4 regions of the Thiobacter subterraneus genome follow, and region 4 is predicted to be linked to each of the others. Evidence: predicted binding sites of a transcription regulator. Region 4 holds the regulator's gene; each other region holds the start of a gene.
What was found. Region 4 encodes sigma-54, which starts transcription at its own class of promoters, with help from an activator protein. Its sites were predicted from a motif close to TGGCANGNAANCTGCTTT; they were not measured.
Positions count from the first base shown of each region.

Region 1: a site for sigma-54 is predicted at 1,694-1,711, ahead of pepA (flocculation-associated PEP-CTERM protein PepA). Genes of this name have one in related genera too.
Region 2: a site for sigma-54 is predicted at 1,546-1,563, ahead of ACZ42P_RS08970 (PEP-CTERM sorting domain-containing protein). Genes of this name have one in related genera too.
Region 3: a site for sigma-54 is predicted at 1,560-1,577, ahead of cydP (cytochrome oxidase putative small subunit CydP). Genes of this name have one in related genera too.

Region 1 covers NZ_AP042402.1:1,964,374-1,968,579, reverse strand. The annotation lists gene ACZ42P_RS09755 (ThiF family adenylyltransferase) at 1-1,593, shown strand, start outside; gene pepA (flocculation-associated PEP-CTERM protein PepA) at 1,780-2,622, shown strand; gene prsT (XrtA/PEP-CTERM system TPR-repeat protein PrsT) at 2,905-4,206, opposite strand, start outside.
Region 2 covers NZ_AP042402.1:1,784,510-1,788,715, reverse strand. The annotation lists gene ACZ42P_RS08975 (bifunctional sulfate adenylyltransferase/adenylylsulfate kinase) at 1-1,175, shown strand, start outside; gene ACZ42P_RS08970 (PEP-CTERM sorting domain-containing protein) at 1,619-2,614, shown strand; gene ACZ42P_RS08965 (tetratricopeptide repeat protein) at 2,710-4,011, shown strand; gene ACZ42P_RS08960 (high affinity choline transporter 1) at 4,054-4,206, opposite strand, start outside.
Region 3 covers NZ_AP042402.1:815,515-819,720, forward strand. The annotation lists gene ACZ42P_RS04165 (cytochrome ubiquinol oxidase subunit I) at 1-1,363, opposite strand, end outside; gene cydP (cytochrome oxidase putative small subunit CydP) at 1,373-1,534, opposite strand; gene ACZ42P_RS04175 (sigma-54 interaction domain-containing protein) at 1,722-3,002, shown strand; gene ACZ42P_RS04180 (error-prone DNA polymerase) at 3,010-4,206, opposite strand, start outside.
Region 4 covers NZ_AP042402.1:1,526,185-1,530,390, forward strand. The annotation lists gene lptC (LPS export ABC transporter periplasmic protein LptC) at 1-169, shown strand, start outside; gene lptA (lipopolysaccharide transport periplasmic protein LptA) at 150-758, shown strand; gene lptB (LPS export ABC transporter ATP-binding protein) at 781-1,503, shown strand; gene ACZ42P_RS07660 (RNA polymerase factor sigma-54) at 1,665-3,104, shown strand; gene hpf (ribosome hibernation-promoting factor, HPF/YfiA family) at 3,119-3,439, shown strand; gene ACZ42P_RS07670 (PTS sugar transporter subunit IIA) at 3,461-3,922, shown strand; gene hprK (HPr(Ser) kinase/phosphatase) at 3,909-4,206, shown strand, end outside.

The sequences.
Region 1 (4,206 bases), 440 kb from region 4:
GATGTCTATGTGGACGGGCTCGACTTCTTTGCCTTCGAAGCCCGGGAGAGGGTTTTCGCCGCCTGCCGGCGGCTGGGCATTCCCGCGGTGACGGCCGCCCCCCTGGGCATGGGTGCCGCGCTCCTGGTGTTCTCCCCTAAGGGCATGAGTTTCGAGGACTATTTCCGTTTCGCCGGGCAGTCCGACGAGGAAAAGGCGCTGCGCTTCCTGGTGGGTTTGGCGCCTGCCGCACTGCAGCGCGCCTATCTGGTCGAGCCGGGGCGCGTCGATCTGGCCGCCCGGCGCGGTCCTTCCACCGTCATGGCCTGCGAGCTGTGTGCCGGCATCGCCGCCACGGAGGTGCTCAAACTGCTGCTTGAGCGCGGGCCGGTGCGGGCGGCGCCCTGGGGATACCAGTTCGACGCCTACCGGCGCCAACTGGTGCACACCTGGCGGCCCGGGGGCAACCGCCATCCGCTGCAGCGGCTGACGCTGGCGGTGGCGCGCCGCCGGCTGGCCGCATTCGCCGCCCAGCGCGCCCCGGCAGAGACGCCACCCCGGAGCGTAATGGAACAAATCCTGGAACTCGCGCGCTGGGCGCCCAGCGGGGACAACACCCAGCCCTGGCGCTTCCAAGTCCTGGACGAGGGCCGGCTGGTCATCCACGGATTCGATACCCGGGATCACTGCGTCTATGACCTGGACGGCCACGCCAGCCAGCTCGCCCTCGGTGCGCTGCTGGAAACCCTCTCCCTGGCGGCCGGCCGCTTCGGACTGGGGGCGGACATCCGCCGCCGCCCCGGGCCCGACACCCATCCCAGCTTCGACGTGACCCTCACGCCCAACCCGGCCGGCGTGCCGGATCCGCTGGCCGATTTCATCCGTGTCCGGTCCGTCAACCGCCGCCCCTTTTCCCCCCGCCCCCTGACTCCCCGGGAAAAGTCCATGCTCGAGGCCGCCGTGGGCCCGGAATGGGAGGTGCGCTGGTTCGAGGGCTGGGCGGCGCGCTGGCGGGTGGCCTGGCTGTCGTTTCGCAACGCCCGCCTGCGCCTCACCCTGCCGGAAGCCTATGCCGTGCACCGGGCCATCATCGAGTGGAACGCCCGCTTCAGCGCCGACCGGGTGCCGGACCAGGCCATCGGTCTGGATCCCCTCACCCTGCGCCTCACCCGTTGGGTCATGGCCTCCTGGCAGCGGGTGCGCTTCTTCAACCGCTGGCTGGCCGGAACCCTGTTACCCCGCCTGGAGCTCGACCTGCTGCCGGGGCTTGCCTGCGCCGCCCATTTCGCCCTCATCGCCCGCAACCCGCCGGGGGAGGTGGACGACTACGTCGCCGCTGGCCGGGCGGTGCAGCGCTTCTGGCTGGCCGCCACCCGGCTGGGACTGCAGGTGCAGCCGGAAATGACCCCCGTCATCTTCAGCCGCTATGCCCGGGAGGGACGCCCGTTCTCCGCGGCGGCCCACGCCGGCCGCGCAGCCCGGGCCATCCGCGCCGCCTTCGACCGCCTGCTGGGTGATGCCGCGCCGCGCACGGTGTTCCTCGGCCGGGTGGGCCACGCCCCCCAGGCCCGGGCCCGTTCCCTGCGGCGGCCCCTCGGCGAGCTCGTGGAATGACCGGGCCAGCGCCCGGGGTTGTCGGATTTTTTTACACTCGCGACCGCAGCGCCCGCGGGGCGAGTCACTAATGCATTGATTCTCAAGCAGTAATTTTTTCTGGCACGGCCATTGCTTATCGATGGGCACACAGCATTGCCCCGGCCTTGGGCCGGGTTCCGAAACGAAGAACAGGAGATATCGATCATGCGCAACGCTTTCAAACACCTGCTGGCGGCCGCCGCCCTCACGGCGGCCTGCGCCCCCCTGAGCGCCTCGGCCTTCCTGCAGAACTGGCAATTCAATCCCACCGGTGGCGGTCTCGGCGGCGCCGTCACGGTCAGCGAGTATCTGGACTACATCGGCAACAGCTACATCCAAAATACCTTCACGTCCTCGACCACGTTTACCTTCACGGACAACGGCGCCTTCGTGATCTCGGGCGTGGACGGCGTACCCCAGTCGTGGTCGAGGCAAATCACCGGCCTGCTCACGGGGGTGACGGGCAGCGGGACGCTTGGTGGCAGCATCAGCTTCACCGGCGGTACGCTTAAGCTTTATTCCGACGCCACGTTCAACTACGGCTCCACCACCGGCTATTTCGGCGCGAACGATGGGACCCAGTTCGCGACGCTTACGCTGGTGGGCGGCAACGGGGCCGTGGACACCAGCGGCCTGCCCAACGGCTTCTTGAGCATGGTGTTTGCCTTCACGAATCTTTCCTGTGGCTATGCCTTCGACAGCCTGGGGAATGACCTGTGCACCCTGGTGCCGTCCCTGCCGCCGGTGCTGTTCGGCTTCACCACCACCAATGCCAGCTGGGTGAAAAGCCCGATCGGGAACGTCAAGTCGGAGATCGCCGAGGAACTGTCCTGTGGGGGCACGGCCAATTGCGGATACGGCGCCAACTTCAACACGCCGCCCAGCAACTTCATCGTGAGCAACAACGGGCAGTTCCGCCTCATTCCGGAGCCGGCCTCCCTGGCCCTGCTGGGCGGCGGACTGGTGGCCCTCGGCCTGCGTCGGCGCAAGGCCCGTCGCCTGAGCTGACCCGGGCCGGGACCCGGTCCAAACCTGAACGGCCCCCCACGGGGCCGTTTTCTTTTGGGCGCCTGCACCCCGCGGTTCCCCGGGCGGTCTCCCCAAGCGCAGACCGGCTGCCGTCTTCAAAGGGGACACGAGCGAGGGCGCGGGCGGCGGCCATGACGCCCTGCAACACGGCCGACCCCTGGTTGACCCGCGCAGCCCAGGCAGTGGGCGGGGCTCACCGCCCCATTCACCCCGCCGCGGGAGCCGGACGGGATCTGGCTTCCGTTCCGGGCAATTCCGCGCTCAGTCGCCCCGCAGGCTGGCCAGCAGCGCCCGGGCCTTGGCCTGCTCCGGGAAATGTTCGCCGCTTTTGAGCAGGGCCTCGAGCTCCCGCCGCGCCTTGGCGGTCTCGCCCTTCCGGGCGAGCGCCACCGCATGGTGATAACGCACCACGGGATGACCCGGCAGGCGGGCGTAGGCCTGGGCGATCAGCTCCCCTCCCCGTTCCAACTCCCTGCGCTCCAGCAGGATCCAGCCCAGGGTATCCTGGACCATGGGCAGGTCCGGCGCGAGGCGATACGCCCGTTCCGCCATTTCCAGGGCCCGTCCGTCACCCCGCTCCTGGTAGAGCGCCGCGAGATCGTTGAGGCTGGCGACATCGCGGGGCGCCTGGGCCACCAGCCGCTCCAGCTCGCCCACGGCCAGCTCCACCTGTCCCCGCGCCAGGGCGACATCGACGCGGGCCCGCCGCGCCGCGGCATCCCGTGGGTGCTCGGCGAGCCACTGCGCGAGGCGCTGGTCCGCTTCCTCACCCCGGCCCGCCAGCAACAGGGCCCGGGCCAGCCGGGCCAGGGTCTCGCCCCCGGGGGCCCGGGCCGCTGCGGTCTCGAAGACGCGCACCGCCTCCAGGGGCTTTTTCATCAGGAGCAGGGCGTCTCCCTCGAGCACCCGTCCCGCCACCGCCCCCGAGCCGGCCAGCCTGCGGGCATGAGCCAGGGCCTGCTCGGGGTGGCCGGCCAGGATCTCCAGCTGGGCCGCCGCTTCCAGGAGGGCGGGGGCGTCCGGCCAGCGCCCAAGGGCCGATTCCAGGGTGGAACGCGCCTCGGGATATTGGCCGAGCATCATCTGCGCCCGGGCGATCCCCAGGCGTGGCGCCGGATCGTTGGGGCGGGCCTCGGCCAGCCTGCCGTAACTGGCGAGGGCGTTGCGCAGATCGCCCGCCGCCAGCTGGGTGCGGGCGAGCAGATCCAGCGCGCGGGGATCATCGGGATGGGCCGCCTGGGCGCCGTTGGCCACGCTCAGTGCCTGCTGGGGTTTGCCGGTTTTCAGGTAATACTCGGCGAGCAGGGCCTGGGGCGCGAGCGCCTGGGGGGCGCTGCGACCGGCTTTCCCGATCCAGTCCAGAAATTCCCCCTCCCGCTCACCCGCGGCGGCCAGCCGCGCCAGGGCGAGCATGGCCGGCACGTTGCCGGCATCATGCTTAAGCAGCGCCAGGAAACGCTGCCGCGCCGCCTCGGGACGGCCCTCGTCCAGATCCAGCTGCGCCAGGGCCGAGGCGGCGGCAAAATCGGTTGGCGCCTTGGCCAGGGCCCGTTCCAGGTCCGC
Region 2 (4,206 bases), 260 kb from region 4:
CTGCCCTGCGCGCCCAGTTTCAGCGGCGTGGCTTCAAGCGTGTGATCGCCTGTCAGACCGCCCATCCCCTGCACCGCATGCACGAAGCCTTTGCGGTGCAGGCATCGCTGGCGCGCGAGGCGAATCTGCTCCTGCACGGCGTGGCCGGCGTGCTGCCACCCAACGAGGCGGAGTATTTCAGCCGCGTGCGCGCCTGGCAGGCGGCGCTCAAACACCTGCCGCCCGCCTCCAGCCTCTTTGCCCTGCTGCCTCTGGCGCAGCTGCCCGCCGGCCCGCGGGGCGTGATGCTGCGGGCCATCCTCGCACGCAATCACGGCTGCGCCCACCTCATCGTCGGCGGTGAGGAAATGGCCGCGGGCGACCACCGCCGTGGCGAGGACATTCTGGCCGAGGTGCGGGAAGCCGTGCCGGACGGCATCGATGCGGTGGGCGTGGAGCTGGTGCCCTTCCGCCGCATGGTGTATGTGGAGGAGCGCGCCCAGTTCCTGCCGGAAGAAGAAGTGCCGCCGGGGGCGCGGGCGCTGGCCTTCCCCGCGCAGGAATTCCAACGCCGCCTGGACTGGGGCCTTGCGGTTCCCCCGTGGTATGCCTGGCCCGACGTGGTGGCCGCCCTGCAGCGCGCCCATCCCCCGCGCCACCAGCAGGGCTTCTGTGTGTTCTGCACCGGCCTGTCGGGCGCGGGCAAGTCCACCCTCGCCAAGGCATTGCAGATCCGGCTGCTGGAAATCACCGGGCGCCAGGTGACCCTGCTCGACGGTGACATCGTGCGCAAGCACCTCTCCAGCGAGCTGGGTTTCTCCCGGGAGCATCGCGAGATCAACGTGCGCCGCATCGGCTACGTGGCGAGCGAGATCGTCAAGCACCGGGGCATCGCCATCTGCGCGCCCATCGCGCCCTACCGGGAAAGCCGCCGTGCCGTGCGCGAAATGATCCGGCAATACGGCGGCTTCTTCGAGGTGTATGTCTCCACCCCCATTGAGGTGTGCGAGGCCCGGGACCGCAAGGGTCTCTACGCCAAGGCGCGGGCGGGTCTCGTGAAGGCTTTCACGGGGGTGTCCGACCCCTACGAAGTGCCGGAGCAGCCGGAGCTCACGATCGACACCAGCCAGCTCACCGTGGACGAAGCCGTTCAGCGCATCCTCATCAAGCTGGAGCAGGAAGGCTTTCTGCGCTGACGGGGCCACAGGCGTCGGTCGTGCTCTGCGCGCAGGCAGCGAAAGGAGGCGCTGGGGCCGTGGAAAAGGAAGGCTGCCACGCCTTCCAACACCCTTTGCACCAGTTGGGAGTGGGGCAGCCGGCTGGCGATTTTCCGCCGCACGGCCCATCGCACCGCTCATGGCTTGCGCCGGATCTGGCCGGTTTGTCGGATTTCTTTACACAGCCCATTTTTTTGTGTTTCACGATACTAAACAAGAACATAAGGCGTAATCACAGGCTGGGCTGGCAAGCACATCCGGCGCCGAATGTCGGGCACCTTGACTGAAACGCGTTCCCGTGCCCCGCCCCTGTGTGGCAACCCATTGAATTGTGGTCACTTTGTGCTGCTGGCACGCCAGTTGCTAACTTGGGGCTGTCGGGACAATCGTGTCCTACTGCTTGACTAGGAAAGGGGATTATCATGGGATTTGCCGGAAAACTCTTCACCGCTGGCCTGATGACGGCTGGGCTGCTCGGCACGGCAGCGACGGCCCACGCCGGCGCGGTCATCATCAATCCTGCGGGCACTGTCGCGATGGGTATCAACCCCGATGGCTCGCTAAACACTGAACCTGACATCGTCAGCAACGCTTCCCTCACGGGCCTGGCTTTCAAGTTTCCCGACGGCAGTTGGCGCGACGCAACTTCCCCGGGCTGCTGGTGCGAAGGCTGGGGTGTGTCGGTAAACGGCGCCGTGTCAGGCTATGCGGACAGGGACGTTGGCGGCAGCCACAACCTCACCGTCGACAGCTTCACCAACACTGCGACGAGCGCCACCTCCGTGGTCCACCTGACCAGTCTGCCCGGCATCAAGGTCACTCACGAGTACCAGCCATCCACCAACGCGCCGGATGCCCTGTTCCGCGTGCATGTGACCATCACCAATACGACGGGTGGGCTGGTGAACAACGTCAAGTACGTGCGGGTGATGGACTGGGACGTCCCTCCCACCGAATTCAGCGAGTACGTGACCATCAAGGGCACGGCAACCACCACGCTGCTGGAAGAATCGGGGGATAACGGCTTCAACACGCCCGACCCGCTGGCGGGCTACTCGAATCTGTACGGGTGTCACAACGTCGATTGCACGGACTCGGGCCCGGATGACCATGGGGCCTACTTCCGCTTCAACTTCGGCGATCTTGCCGATGGGGCGAGCTACGCCTTCGACATCTTCTACGGTGCCGCGGGCAGTGAAAAGGACGCGCTGGCTGCAATCGCCGCTGAAGGCATCGAACTGTTCTCCCTGGGCCAAAACAGCGACGACCCCACGGGCGGCACCCCCGCGACCTATATCTTCGGCTTCAAGGGCGTGGGCGGCACTCCCGTCTACCCGACCCCGGAACCCGCCTCTCTGGCGTTGCTGGGTCTGGGTCTCGCGGGCCTGGCGGCGGTTCGTCGCCGCAGGTCTGCCTGAACGCTGGCAGCCCCGCCATAGCGTCTAAAATCCCTTTGGGCCAAGCCCAAAGGGATTTTTTCGCTTGAATACGCCGATTAACGGGTTATTCGCTCATGTCCGCTCGCAGCATTGCTTTCTTTACATGGCTTTTGTCGGGCGCACTGGCGGCGCATGCCTCCCCGCTGCCACTGCCCAAACCCGCGGAACTCGCGGCGCCTGGCTCTGCCGCCGTGTCGCCTGCGGAGCAGGCATACCAACGTGCGATCAAAAGTCTCGCCGATGGCGACGTGAAGGCCGCGGCGCAGGGCTTCAGGGAAGCACTGAAACTGGACCCCAAGTCGGTGAAAGCCATGCTGGGCCTGGCGGAGGTCGCATTTCAGAACAAGCAGCAGGAGGAGGCGGGCAAATGGATTCGCAAGGCTGTCGAGACCGATCCGAACAGCAGTCACGCCCAAGCCTCATTGGGGCGCTACCTGGCGATTCAGCGCAAGTACAAGGAGGCGGAAGCCGCGCTGCGTAAGGCGGTGGAGCTTGATGCGTCGGCGATACGAGCACGCATGGATCTAGCCGACCTGCTGTCCGCCCAGGGGCGTCTGCAGGAGGCGCTGAGCTACTACCGGCAGGTGCAGGCCATCGACCCCCAGCACGCTGGCGCGCATTATGCGGCAGGGGTTGCCCTGACGCGACTGGGCGAATTTGCGCAGGCGGAATCGGCATTGAGCACGGCGGGGCGCATCGAGCCCAAGAATCCGCTGCCGCCCCTGGCCCAGGCCAGGTTGTATGTGGCCATGCATGATGTGGATCGCGCCTTGGCGGCGGTGGAACGGGCCTTGGCTCTCCAGCCGAGCCTGGTGGACGCCCTGCTCCTGCGTGGCGACCTTCTCGATGCGAAAGGACAGCAATCCCAGGCCATGGCGGCTTACCAGGAAGCGGCCAGGCTGGCGCCGAAGTCTTATCTTCCCCAGCTCCGGCTCGCTCTGAGCGCCCACCGCGCAGGTCAGCGCGATTTGGCCATGGCATCCTATCAAAAAGTGATTGCCCTCGATCCCAAGCAGGCCCTCGCGTACAACAACTTGGCAGCGCTTGCCGTCGAGGGAGGACAAGACTCGGCCAAAGCCGAAGCCTGGGCGCGCAAGGCCGTGGAGCTGGACCCTTCCGTCGCGAACTTCCATGACACCCTGGGGCTTGCGCAGAAGGCCCGCGGCGATACGAGGGCTGCGCTAACTTCGTTCCAACGGGCCGCCCAGCTGGCGCCCAAAAACCCGGAGATTCTTTATCACCTCGGGATGGCATATGCCGAGGCCGGCGACAAGGCCAAGGCCCGTGAAGCGCTGAAGCGGGCGATCGATCTCGGGGGAAATTCCCGACTCGCTGCTAGCGCGAAGGGGTTGTTGGAGCGACTGGAACGTCCCTAGCGGGGCGCAGACGCGTCTCTGGGGATGTGCGGAGGCGCATCCTCAATGGCGGTGGGGCTGCACTCCGGGGTGCGGATGCGCGGCGTGCTCGTGCAGGAACTCGTGCTCCCTCCGTTCCGGCAGGGGGTGGGGCAGGAATTGCGGCATGAGGGAGCCGAGGACCATGCCGGCGAGGCTCGCGAGCAGGCCGGCGAG
Region 3 (4,206 bases), 710 kb from region 4:
TGGTCCACGGCTGGCGCCCGTATTCCGCGACGAACCAGCCCAGCTCGGCGGCGATCCAGGGCATGGGAATGAACCACAGCGCCCACTTGAGCAGCCAGGTCTTGCTGATAAAGGTACCCTTGATGGAGTAGAACAGCGCCAGGGTAAACAGCACGAGGAAGGCAAAACCCAGCGCCACCATCAGGCGGAAGCTCCAGAACAGGGGCGCGACACGGGGGATGGTGTCGTTGACCGCCTGTTCGATCATCTGCGGCGTGGCCTTGGATACGTCCGGCGTGTATTTCTTGAGCAGGAGCCCGAAGCCCAAATCGTCCTTGTGCGCCTCGAACAGGGCCAGCGCCTCCTGGTCGTTCCGGTCGCGCCGCAGCCGCTCCAGCGCCCCCACCGCGACGATGCCGCGCTCGATGCGCCTCCTGTTCTTCTCCTTGATCTCGTCGATGCCCGGCAGGGTCTGGGTGACCGAGCGCGTGCCGATCAGGCCAAGCAGATAGGGAATCTTGATCTCGTAGTGGTTGCGCTGGGCTTCCTGGTCGGGCAGCGCGAACAGCACGAAGGGCGCCGGCGCGGGCTCGGTCTTCCACATGGCCTCGATGGCGGCCATCTTCGTCTGCTGCGCCTCGCCCACGGTGTAGCCGGATTCGTCGCCAAGCACGATCACCGACAGCGCGGAGGCGAAGCCGAAACCGGCGGCGATGCGGAAGGAGCGGCGCGCGAATTCCAGGTCGCGGCCCTTGAGCAGATACCAGCTGGAGATGCCCAGCACGAACAGCGATGCGGTGACGTAGCCGGCGGAAACCGTATGCACGAACTTGGCCTGGGCATCCGGATTGAACACGATCGCCCAGAAGTTGGTCATCTCCATGCGCATGGTGGTGAAGGAGAACTCCGCCCCCACCGGGTTCTGCATCCAGCCGTTGGCGATCAGGATCCAAAGCGCGGAGAGATTGGAGCCCACCGCCATCAGCACCGTCACCAGGAAGTGCTGCCACTTGTTGAGGCGGTCCCAGCCAAAGAAGAACAGGCCGATGAAGGTGGATTCGAGGAAGAAGGCCATCAGCCCCTCGATGGCCAGCGGCGCGCCAAAGATGTCGCCCACGTAGTGGGAGTAGTAGGCCCAGTTGGTGCCAAACTGGAATTCCATGGTGATGCCCGTGGTGACGCCAAGGGCGAAGTTGATGCCGAACAGCTTGCCCCAGAACTTCACCATGTCCTTGTACACCGGCCGCCCGGTGATGACGTAGGTGAGCTCCATGATCACCAGGATGAACGCCAGCCCCAGGGTGAGGGGCACGAACAGGAAGTGGTAGAGCGCCGTGACAGCGAACTGCAGGCGCGACAGATCGACGAGTTGCTCGGTCAGCATGGATGCTCCTTATTGCGCAGACTGGACGGTGAGATGGCGGGCGACGGCCTCGGCGCCGGGCTGCGGCGGGCCACCGCTGAAAAACGCCCAATAGAGTCCGGCGATGAAGGCAAGCTTCACCACCAGGGCGACGGCGATTTCCAGAACCAGCGGATTGCGGGGAATCTTCATGGGCACCTCCTTCGCGGGGACTGACATTGCAAAGACCGTGCCATGTCTGGCAACGGTCACGGGCGAAGTATAGAGTTGCGTGAAATCAGCGGCTTGCGACTTATCGCCGCAGGCAGGAGAAGAGCGGACTGCCTTTTTTGGCAGCCTTCGGCTTTACAACTGCCTTATTTGACAGTAAGGTGGCCGCATGCGCCCGCTGCACGAACTCATCAGTTTTCTGGAAACCCAGCCCGATCCCCAGATCGTGATGGACGCGGACTACCGCATCGTGGCGGCCAACGCGGCCTATCGCCGCCAGTTCGGACAGGGCGAGGTGGTGGGCAAGACCTGCTATGCGGTATCCCACGGCTACAGCAGACCGTGCGACGAGTGCGGCGAGTCCTGTCCCCTGGCTGCCAGCCGCGCCACCGGCGAGCCGGTGCGGGTGCTGCACCTGCATCACACACCCCGGGGCGAGGAACACGTGGATGTCCTGCTCACACCGGTTCGGGACGCGCGCGGCCACATCACCCATTTCGTGGAGCGCATGCAAGTGGTGCGCGAGGCGAGCAGCCTGCCGGCGCAACGCGGCCTGGTGGGCAAGTCGCCGGCCTTCAACCGCATGCTGGAGCTGGTGCGGCGGGTGGCGCCCTCGGACACCACCGCCCTGCTGCTGGGGGAATCGGGCACCGGCAAGGAACTGGTGGCCCAGGCCATCCACGAACAGAGTCCTCGTCGCAACGGCCCCTTCGTGGTGGTGGAATGTTCGGGTCTCACCGAGACCCTGTTCGAGAGCGAACTGTTCGGCTACGAGAAGGGCGCCTTCACCGGCGCCAGCCAGCGCAAGATCGGCCTCGTGGAAGCCGCTGCCGGCGGCACCCTGTTCCTGGACGAGGTGGGCGACATTCCCCTTGCGCTACAGGTCAAGCTGCTCAGGCTGCTGGAGACCGGCACCTTCCGGCGTGTGGGCGGTGTCGAAACCCTGCGTGCCGATTTCCGTCTGGTGGCCGCCACCCACCGGGAACTCAAGGCCATGGTGGAGCGTGGTGCCTTCCGCACCGATCTCTACTACCGCCTGAGCGTCTTCCCCATCGTGCTGCCGCCCCTGCGGGAACGGCGCGGGGACATCCTGCTCCTCGCCGAGACACTGGCCGCGCGTCTCGCCCCGGGGCGCAGGCTCAACATGAGCCCCGGTTTCCGTGAACGGCTGCTCGCCCACGACTTTCCGGGCAATGTGCGCGAGCTGCGCAACATCATGGAACGTGCCCTGCTCATGGCCGACGGCGACACCCTGTTGCCGGAACACCTGCCGCCGGAGGTGGGTGCCCATCCACCACCGGCACCGCTGGTGGACGAGATCGTGCCCCTCGCCACGGCAGAACTGCGCTATCTGCAATGGGCGCTGGCGCACCATGACGGCGACCGGAAATCCCTGGCGCGGAAACTCGGGATCAGCGAGCGCACGCTCTATCGCAAGCTGGCAGGGTAAGGCTTGCTCAGCGGAAGTCCCGCGAGCGCGCCTCCAGCTGCCCCAGCAGCTCGCTGTAATCCACCAGCCTTCCCGCAATCAGATGCACCACCTCCCCCTGCCGTTCCAGCCGGCCGTGGACGGCGAGCAGGCTCGACTGCATGAGCTCGCGCCGCTGCCTTTCCGCCACGGTTTTCCACACCACCACGTTCACGTGGCCGGTTTCGTCTTCCAGGGTGAGGAAGATCACGCCGCTGGCGGTGTCCGGCCGCTGGCGGTTGATGACCAGTCCCACGGCGCGCGCGAGCCTGCCGTCCGGCAGACGGCGAATCTGTTCCGCGGTGAGCATGCGCCGGCCGTCGAAGAAAGGCCGCAGCAGGGCCAGGGGATGGCGGCCCAGGGTGAGGCCGAGGCTTCCGTAGTCGGCCACCAGGTCCTCGGCCTCGCTGGGCGGCGGAAAGGCCACCGGCGCTTCCGCCCGGCCCACGTCGCGAAACAGGGGCGGCCGCTCCTCGATGCCGGCCACGGCCCACAAGACCTGGCGGCGATGGCCGCCGAGGGCCGCCAGCGCCCCGGCGGCGGCCAGGGCATGGAGATCGCGCCGGTCGAGACGCGCGCGTTGGGCCAGATCCTCCACATCGGTGAAGGGGGCGGCGGCGCGCGCGGCCACGATGCGTTCCGCCCCGGCGCGGGACAGGCCCTGCACCATGCGCAGCCCCAGGCGCAGGGCGGGGGCCTCTCCCGCCTCCATCGAGGGGGAAGGGGGTTCCAGCGAGCAATCCCACCCGCTCACCGTCACGTCCACCGGTCGCACCTCGACGCCGTGCCGCCGCGCGTCCTGCACCAGCTGCGCCGGCGCGTAGAACCCCATGGGCTGGCTGTTGAGCAGGGCGCAGGTGAAGGCGGCCGGCTCATGGCACTTGAGCCAGGCGGAGACATACACCAATAATGCAAAACTCGCGGCATGGGATTCGGGAAAGCCATACTCCCCGAAGCCCAATATCTGCTGAAAGATCTGGCGCGCGAAGTCTTCCGTGTAGCCGCGCTTGCGCATGCCGCTGATGAGCTTTTCCTCGAAGTGGGCGAGCCCCCCGCGCCGCTTCCACGCCGCCATGGAGCGGCGCAGCTGGTCCGCCTCGCCCGGGGTGAAGCCGGCGGCGACCATGGCGATACTCATCACCTGTTCCTGGAAGATGGGCACGCCCAGGGTGCGCTCCAGTACGCC
Region 4 (4,206 bases):
CTACCTGCACATCCAGCCGGAAAAGGAGCTGGCCGTGACGGACCAGCCGGTGACCATCACCGATGCGCATACCCAGATCACCGGCGTTGGCTTAAAATTGAACGCCAAGACCCGCCATTTCCAAATCCTCTCCCGCGTGAAAGTCCACTATGCGAAACCCCGCCGCTGAGGCCAGGCCCGCCTCGGCCCGCCTCGCCATCCTTGCGCTGGTCGTCTGCCTGGGCCTCGCGCCGGGCGCCCGTGGCGAGAAAGCGGACCGGGACAAGCCCATCAACCTGGAGGCGGACACCATGGAAGTGGACGATGCCGCCAAGGTGGCCACCTACACCGGCAATGTGCGCCTGTCCCAGGGCACGCTGCTCATCCTGGCCGACAAGCTGATAGTGCGGCAGGACGCCCAGGGCTTCACCAGCGCCACCGCCCTGGGCAATCCCGCAAGCTTCCGGCAGAAGCGGGATGGCGTGGACGAATACATCGAAGGCTGGGCCCAGCGCATCGAATACGACGGCCGACGGGACCGCGTGGAGCTGTTCACCAACGCGCGCGTCAAGCGCGGCCAGGACGAGGTGCGCGGCAGCTACATCTCCTATGACGCCCGAACCGAGTTTTACCAGGTGAAGGGCGGGCCGGAGGCGGTGAGCGAGACCAATCCCAAGGGCCGGGTGCGCGCCGTGATCCAGCCCAAATCCCGCACCCCCACACCGCCGCCGGCGGACGGGCTCGAGCTGCGTCCGGCGGACACGCCGCGCCAGCCCTAGGCCTGCACGCGGCCGGCCCGCCATGAGCACGCTGGAAGTCGTTGGCCTGCGCAAGCGCTACAAGGCGCGCACGGTGGTGAAGGATGTCTCCCTCACCGTGCACAGCGGCGACGTGGTGGGGCTTTTGGGGCCCAATGGCGCCGGCAAGACCACCAGCTTTTACATGATGGTGGGGCTCACCCCCCTGGATGAAGGCAGGATCCTGCTCGACGGCCAGGACCTGAGCCGTCTGCCCATCCACCGGCGCGCCCTCCTGGGGCTGTCCTATCTGCCCCAGGAGGCCTCCGTCTTCCGCAGGCTCACCGTGGAGGAAAATATCCGCGCCATCCTGGAGCTGCAGCCCCTCACACCCTCCGAAATCGACACCCAGCTCACCCTGCTGCTCACCGAGCTCAACATCGACCACCTGCGCCAAGCCCCCGCCGCCAGTCTGTCGGGGGGCGAACGGCGCCGGGTGGAAATCGGCCGGGCCCTGGCCACGCGCCCCCGCTTCATTCTGCTCGACGAGCCCTTCGCCGGGGTCGATCCCATCGCCGTGCTGGACATCCAGAAGATCATCCGCTTTTTGTCCCAGCGGGGCATCGGCGTGCTGATCACCGACCACAACGTCCGGGAAACCCTGGGTATCTGCGACCGGGCCTACATCATCAACGAGGGCTCGGTGCTCGCCAGCGGACAGCCGGATGAAATTGTTTATAATGAGGCGGTGCGACGGGTGTATCTCGGCGAGCACTTTCGCCTCTGAGCCCGAACCTCCCCTTTACCCGGAATGCATCGCTGCCGGTTCTGACGCAGCCGGCCTGAAGGAGCATTCGGGCTCGGGCCCCCGCAGGCGGCGCCCGCGCGGAGCAGTCCGGTCGGCGGCCAGCCGACTACGCATTCGGCACGGAGCCGGGCCAGTCCCCTATGAAACACAGTCTGCAGCTCAAGCTTTCCCAGCAGCTGACGCTCACGCCGCAACTGCAGCAGTCCATTCGTCTGCTGCAGCTCTCCACGCTGGAGCTCAATCAGGAACTGGAAGCCATCCTGCAGGAAAACCCCCTGCTGGAGCGCTACGACCTGGAAGGCGAGGAGGAAGGAGGCGCCCCGCTCCCCGAGGGCTTCGCGACCACGCTGCCCACGCCCGCCGCCGACGAGACCGCCGGCGAGACCGAGCGTGAGCCGGAAATCAGCGAGGCGCCGGAAAGCCTGTGGGACCAGGATATTCCCACCGGTCCCCGCGGCGAGGACGAGGAAGGCGATTTCCCCCAGTTGGCCGCCGGCGCGGAGACCCTGCGTGAACATCTGCTGTGGCAGCTCAACCTGCTCACCGTCTCGGAGCGGGACAGAAGCCTGATCGCCCTGCTCATCGACGCCCTGGACGAGGACGGCTATCTCAAGCAGCCCCTGAACGAGATCGCAGAGATGCTGCCGCCGGAGCTGGAGGTGGATCCGCTGGAGCTCACCGCCGCCCTCAAGCACCTGCAGAACATGGACCCGGTGGGGGTGGGCGCGCGCGATCTGTCGGAATGCCTGGCCCTGCAGCTGGAGAAGGGCGAGGCGCCGGAGCCGGCCCGAAGCCTTGCCCTCACCATCGTGCGGGAACACCTGGACCTGCTGGCGGCGCGCGATTTCAACAGGCTGAAGAAACTGCTGCAATGTTCGGATGAGGCGCTGCGCGAGGCGCACGAGCTGATCACTCACCTCAATCCGCGCCCGGGCGCGGCCTTCGGCCGCGACGAGACCCGCTACGTGGTGCATGACGTGGAGGTGCGCAAGATCAAGGGCCGCTGGGTGGTGCGTCTCAATCCGGAGGCGATGCCCAGACTGCGCATCAACCGGGTCTATGCCGACATCCTGCGCCGCAGCCGCAACGGGGCCAGCAAGGAACTCGCCGGCCAGCTGCAGGAAGCGCGCTGGCTGATCCGGAACGTGCAGCAGCGCTTCGACACCATCCTGCGCGTCTCCCAGGCCATCGTGGACCGCCAGCGCCATTTCCTGGAACACGGCGACGTGGCCATGCGGCCGCTGGTGCTGCGCGAGATCGCCGAGGCGGTGGGTTTGCACGAATCCACCGTGTCGCGCGTCACCACGCAGAAATACATGCTCACGCCGCGGGGCATCTTCGAGCTCAAGTATTTCTTCGGCAGCCACGTCGCCACCGAGTCGGGCGGCGCCTGTTCCGCCACCGCCATCCGCGCGCTGATCAGGCAGCTGGTGGCCGCGGAGGACCGCAGGCACCCCCTGTCCGATGCCCAGATCGCCGACATCCTGTCCAAGCAGGGCATCATCGTGGCGCGCCGGACCATTGCCAAGTATCGCGAATCGCTGCAGATTCCGCCGGTCAGTCTTCGCAAGTCCTTCTAACAGGAGCGCCCATCATGAATCTCACCGTCACCGGTCATCACGTGGATGTCACCCCCGCGATTCGCGACTACGTCAAAAGCAAGCTGGAACGCATCACGCGCCACTTCGACCACGTGATCGACGTGAACGTGATCCTGTCCGTGGAAAAGCTGGTCCAGAAGGCGGAAGCCACCATCCACGTGAGCGGCCGCGATCTCTTCGCCGAAAGCCAGGACGCGGACATGTATGCCGCCATCGACGCCCTCGCCGACAAGCTCGACCGCCAGGTGCTCAAGCACAAGGAGAAGAACGGCGGACACGGCCGCGAGGCGCTCAAGCGCCAGGCCGCGGAATAGCCTGTCCCGGCCACCCCGGCCATGAGCCTGCTGCCCGAACTGCTCGCCCCGGAACGCATCCTGCTGGACGTTCCCGCCGCGAGCAAGGAGGCCCTCTACGAGGAAGTGGGGCGGCGTCTTGCCGAGACCCTGCAGGTTCCCGCCAAAACCATCACCGCCAGCCTGCTCGCCCGGGAGAAGCTGGGTTCCACCGGTCTGGGGCAGGGCGTGGCCATCCCCCATGGCCGCATCAAGGGCCTGAAGCGGGCCGCCGGCTGCTTCGTGCGGCCGCGCGACCCCATCCCCTTCGGCGCCCCCGACGGGCTGCCCGTGAACCTGGTGTTCGTGCTCCTGGTGCCCGAGCAGGCCACCGAGCTGCACCTGCAAATCCTCTCGGAACTGGCGAGTCTGCTCGGGGACCCGGCTTTTCGCGACCGGCTCGCCCGGCTCACCGATCCCGTCGCCATCCATCACCTGTTCACCCACCCCCATGCCCCAGATTAGTGTCACACGGCTGTTCGAGGACATGCGCGCCAAGCTGCAGCTCGCCTGGGTGGCGGGCATGACCGGCGGCGACCGCGTGCTCACCAGCGAAACCGTTTCCAAGCCTTCGCTCGCCCTGATCGGCCATCTCAACTTCGTGCACCCCAACCGGGTGCAGGTGCTGGGTTGCGCGGAAATGGACTATCTCGCCCGGCTGGACGAGGCGGGCCTCAGGCAGGCCATCGACAACCTGTTTTCCACCGAACTCGCGGCGGTGATCGTGGCCAACGGCATCGCCGTGCCCC